DNA from 2 places in the Halobacillus trueperi genome. Region 2 is predicted to be linked to the other one. Evidence: a T-box and tRNA genes for the amino acid it is inferred to sense, from the RefSeq annotation. Region 2 holds a T-box; the other holds one or more tRNA genes.
What was found. A T-box is a leader RNA that pairs with one kind of tRNA and senses whether it is charged. The one in region 2 lies ahead of pheS (phenylalanine--tRNA ligase subunit alpha), so its partner is inferred to be a tRNA-Phe.
Positions count from the first base shown of each region.

Region 1 (2,456 bases), on a different contig from region 2:
TCTCTTCACTTGGAAGGTGAGCGACAGGCTCCCCATTGATGTGAAGGCGTACAACGTCTGCGGCAAGGGTCAATTCATTTTGAAGCGAATCCAAAACATCCGAGGATTCGTCTTTCACAGACAAAACTTTCTGCTCCTTGAATGAGACTTCTTCCATATAGGAAAGGTTCAATCCTTCATGGTTTTCTTCCGCCTCTTCCATACGCTCGCGTAATTCCGATTTGACCTCTGCTTGATTTTCTACCGTCCCCACATGTTGTTCATCTATATAAACGTGATAGACCGTCGGCAGTGAACTCTCGGCGTAGGCCGTTCCTACACCGACACTTACGACGGAAATCGCTGTGACAGCTAATTTCTTCCACATGATAATGATCCTCCTGATGCACCGTCTAAACTATTCCTAAATTAATCTATCACACGGAATATTTATAAGAAATAGATATTTAAATATGTAAAATAGATATAATATTCTTACCAAAATTACGAAATAGTAGCCATTTTTTCATATTAAAATACTCATTATAGTAAATTCCTCTATCCGATATAAGCTCCCTATTCTTGAAGACTCAGTTTCGAGACTTTTGTTGAGTGGATGGGGCTGCGGGGAATAGCTCGCTTTCCGCGGGAGCGCGTTGAGCCTCCTCAAGCTTCGCTCTGCGGGGTCTCACCATACACTTTTTTCCCGCAGGAGTCTCGCCATTCCCCTACGCCCCTTTGCCATATAAGTATCTCGAAACCACATCCGGAATAAGCTCCTTTTATGCACATGGTAATTGGAGAGGAAAAACTCCAAAGAACCTATTCTGCATGTGGTGTAGAGCGCTTTATGCTTAAAAACACCAGGATAGTAGAAGGTACCCTCCCACAGTAAAGGGGTTCGTTTCTCACATCCATTGAATGGGGTGGTTGGGAAGCTGCGAGACTCCCGTGGGAGAAAGGAGATAGGCGAGATCCCGCAGGACGAAGTCCGAGGAAGCTTGCCACTCCCCCACAGGAAAGCGAGTAGCTTCCCAGCCACCCCTGACGCTCAACCAGGCAACGAACCCCGAAACATCTCGAAACTAAGTCTTCAAGAATACTGCCATATAGTTGAATAAGAATATTAAGATATAAGAATGATTTTCCATACAAAAAAGCTTACGGAAATACTTCCGTAAACTTTTTATGGAGTGGCTCGGGACGGAATCGAACCGCCGACACACGGATTTTCAGTCCGTTGCTCTACCGACTGAGCTACCGAGCCATTATTAGTATTAAATTAAAAATCTTTCGATTGAGCCATCACTTTATTCATTATCATTCGACGATATAACCTAATGAGCACATCACATTACGTGTGTATTCGACTACTTCAAATGATATAATGAAAGTGGCGGTCCGGACGGGACTCGAACCCGCGACCTCCTGCGTGACAGGCAGGCATTCTAACCAACTGAACTACCGGACCAATACGGCTTGTTCACCGCAACGATAACTATCGTACCATACAGAATAAACGTAAGCAATAGTAATTTTACTAGAAATATAGATTTTCTCCCTGAATTCTGTTATCAAAAAGAAAGGAGGGTTTGTTTGAAAAAGGTTTTCCGCTACGTTGTTTTCGTTCTTATCCTTTTATTTGTCTCAATTATTGGTTTCTTGAAATTGAACCCGCCGCTCACCCATGGGTCGATCGGTACAACAGAAGATAAGCAAACCGTCATTGTTGCACTCGGAAACAAAAGTTTACTGGGTAGCATCCAAATCACTGATGTGTCCATCAATAACAACCAACAGCCTACAAACATCAAGATGCAGATCAGTGATTCTGAAAAAGGATTCATGATTACCGATACATACGCGCTTGTGGAAGATGCGTATGCCATCAATGAATATGAAACCATTCCACTCGCCCCGGACACATCGCCACTAGCCTCCAAAGCAATGGCTGCGTCACCTGATACCTCACCAACGACGATCTACGGATTAAGCATCACCGAAGAATCCTCGATTGAAAGTATTAAATTGACGTATCGTTTTTTTGGACTCATTTTCTTTAAAACGATCCAAGTATAAAAGACGTGCTTGAATAGGCACGTCTTTTATTTTTTCTGCTCCATTTGATTCAATAAAGAAGAAGGATCGTCGGCATCTATAAAAAGTTTACGGTTATCTTCAGGTACAAATCCTGCTTTTATTGCGTGTTCGATGAGCTGAACAAGCGGAGTGTAGTATTCTGCGATGTTGTATAGTGCGAGCGGTTTTGTATGAAGGCCGATTTGAGCCCAACTGACCGTTTCAAAAAGCTCTTCAAACGTACCGAACCCTCCCGGAAGGGCAATGAATCCGTCAGCCAGCTCACTCATCTTCGCTTTTCTTTCATGCATTGTCCCTACCTCGATCATTTCTGTTACGTAGGGGTGAACGATTTCTTTTTCAAAAAGATGGCTCGGCATAATGCCTGTCACTTTTCC
Region 1 covers NZ_QUAE01000004.1:91,907-94,362, reverse strand. The annotation lists gene DYE48_RS21475 (peptidoglycan DD-metalloendopeptidase family protein) at 1-367, opposite strand, end outside; tRNA gene DYE48_RS07015 (tRNA-Phe) at 1,174-1,246, opposite strand; tRNA gene DYE48_RS07010 (tRNA-Asp) at 1,374-1,450, opposite strand; gene DYE48_RS07005 (hypothetical protein) at 1,576-2,058, shown strand; gene DYE48_RS07000 (LOG family protein) at 2,085-2,456, opposite strand, start outside.
Region 1: it encodes a tRNA-Phe, which carries the amino acid that the T-box ahead of pheS (phenylalanine--tRNA ligase subunit alpha) is inferred to sense. The anticodon was not compared.

Region 2 (2,456 bases):
TTCGTAACAGACACGGCGGATGCCAATGAGATTCCATATCAGTTTGATTCTCTTGCAGGCGGCGGAACGGACTCTGGAGCGATTCATTTAAGTCATGACGGTGTTCCTGCGTTGTCCATTACGATTGCAACGCGCTACATTCACTCTCACGCAGCGATGCTTCACCGTGATGACTTTGAAAATGCGGTACGTTTGATTGTTGAAGTCATCAAAGGACTTGATGCAGACAAAGTGCAGGAAATAACCTTTAATTAACTCTCAATGACGTAAAAAGCCAACCCTTTTCAGGTTGGCTTTTTTTCACTGATTTTGCTTCAATCCCTGCTCTAATGTATCCAGGATTTCTTGTCTTTCTTGTTCATCGGATTCTTTCCATAACATTTCAAAAAAGACACCAAGACCAGGAAGCATTTTTTCTTCTCCTTTTTGCAAGGCATCATCGATGGTCGCTTCCAATTGTTCGGCATTATGTCCGCTGACGTTAGAAAGAATTGCTGCTCTTAAATTCAAGTTCATTGGTCATTCAACCTCCTTTTCTGCATAACTTCGCGAATATTCTTCTTTAGTTTGACCAACCATGGTCCTGCTATGTATGATGAATGAGAAATAAACACGCAAATGAGGGACTACTATGTTGACTTCCTTACAAAATACAAAAGTGAAGGAATGGAAAAAACTACATAAACGCAAATATAGAAATCAAACAGGAACCTTTATTGTAGAAGGCTTTCATCTCGTAGAAGAGGTGATGAAAAGTGATTGGGAGATTGTTGAAATGATTGTTCGTGAAGGAACAGATTTTTCGATCCCCGAAGATATTCCTACGGTAATGGTCAATGATTCTGTGTTTCGGGCTATTGCAGAAACGGAAACACCTCAAGGTATTGCAGCAATCGTCAAACAGAAGGAACCATCCTTAAATCAAGCCATATTAACATTAATGCTTGACTCCGTTCAGGATCCTGGGAATGTGGGTACACTGATTCGGACAGCTGATGCAGCAGGGTTCGACCAGGTGATTTTAGGTTCAGGTACAGTGGATGCCTACAATGATAAAGTCATCCGAGCTACGCAAGGGTCCATCTTCCACATCCCCGTCATCACAGGGGAGTTAGAAGACTTTGTAAAAACCATGAAAGAAGAAGGAGTCCAGATTTGGGCTTCTGCTCTGAAGGATGCTGTTCCTTTTCAACAACTGCAAGCTCCTTCTAGAGCTGCACTCATTGTAGGGAATGAAGGTCAGGGGATTCAAGAGTCTGTTTTGAACCAAGCAGATCAACGTGTCTATATCCCGATTTATGGACAGGCAGAGTCGCTGAATGTAGGAATCGCAGGTGCTGTCCTTATGTATCATTTAAAGGGATAAGGTTGCATCCATGGGCTTCTTTGACTATAATATATTCAGTTGATAAAAATTAAACAATGAAAAGCTTAGAAAGAGCAAAGTAGATGAATGTAAATCGTTATAGGGAGGAAGCACCTTGGACTGGAAGTGCTTCTAACGTGGCATGTTTCGAAATTTCACTCTGGAGCTGGCCATAGGCCCGGATTTAATCCGTTATTTTCATCAAAGTGGGCACATGTAAATGTGTCAACAAGGGTGGTACCGCGAAACGACCATACAAGTCTCGTCCCTTTTTAGGGATGGGGCTTTTTTTATTTTCCAGCCGTTTTTCAACCTTAAAAAGTTTTGAAACGTGAAAGGGAAATGAGTCGAAACGATTTTAAAGGAGGAAAAAGCATGAAGGAACGTTTAGAAGAGCTGCAACAGGAAGCCTTGAAGAAAGTTGATCAGGCGGATTCTGTTCAAGGCTTGAAGGATGTAAGAGTCGAGTACTTAGGAAAAAAGGGCCCGATTACGGAAGTTCTGAGAGGAATGGGCAAATTGTCCAAAGAAGAGCGTCCGGTTATTGGGCAATTGGCGAATGATGTTCGAGAACATATTGCTCAGGCGATTGAGACAAAACAAACGGCTCTTGAGGATGCAGCATTAGAAAAGCAATTGGAAGAAGAGAGCATTGATGTCACTCTTCCTGCCCGTCCTGTAAAGATTGGAGGTCCTCACTTATTGACGAGTATCGTGGAGGAAATTGAAGACCTCTTCATCGGTATGGGCTTTGAAATCAAAGAAGGACCTGAAGTGGAGACGGATTATTACAACTTTGAAGCACTGAATCTGCCGAAAGGCCACCCGGCAAGGGATATGCAGGATTCTTTCTACGTAACGGAAGAACTCTTAATGCGTACCCATACTTCCCCTGTTCAAGCACGGACAATGGGAGCTAAAGATGGCAGTGAACCCGTTAAAATGATTTGCCCTGGTAAGGTCTATCGTCGTGACACAGATGATGCGACTCACTCTCACCAGTTCACGCAAATTGAGGGACTATTAGTCGATAAAAACGTGCGAATGAGCGATTTGAAAGGCGTACTGAATGCATTCGCGAAGCAGATGT
Region 2 covers NZ_QUAE01000002.1:423,195-425,650, reverse strand. The annotation lists gene DYE48_RS04765 (M42 family metallopeptidase) at 1-255, shown strand, start outside; gene sspI (small acid-soluble spore protein SspI) at 301-516, opposite strand; gene DYE48_RS04755 (TrmH family RNA methyltransferase) at 632-1,366, shown strand; T-box leader at 1,424-1,639, shown strand; gene pheS (phenylalanine--tRNA ligase subunit alpha) at 1,742-2,456, shown strand, end outside.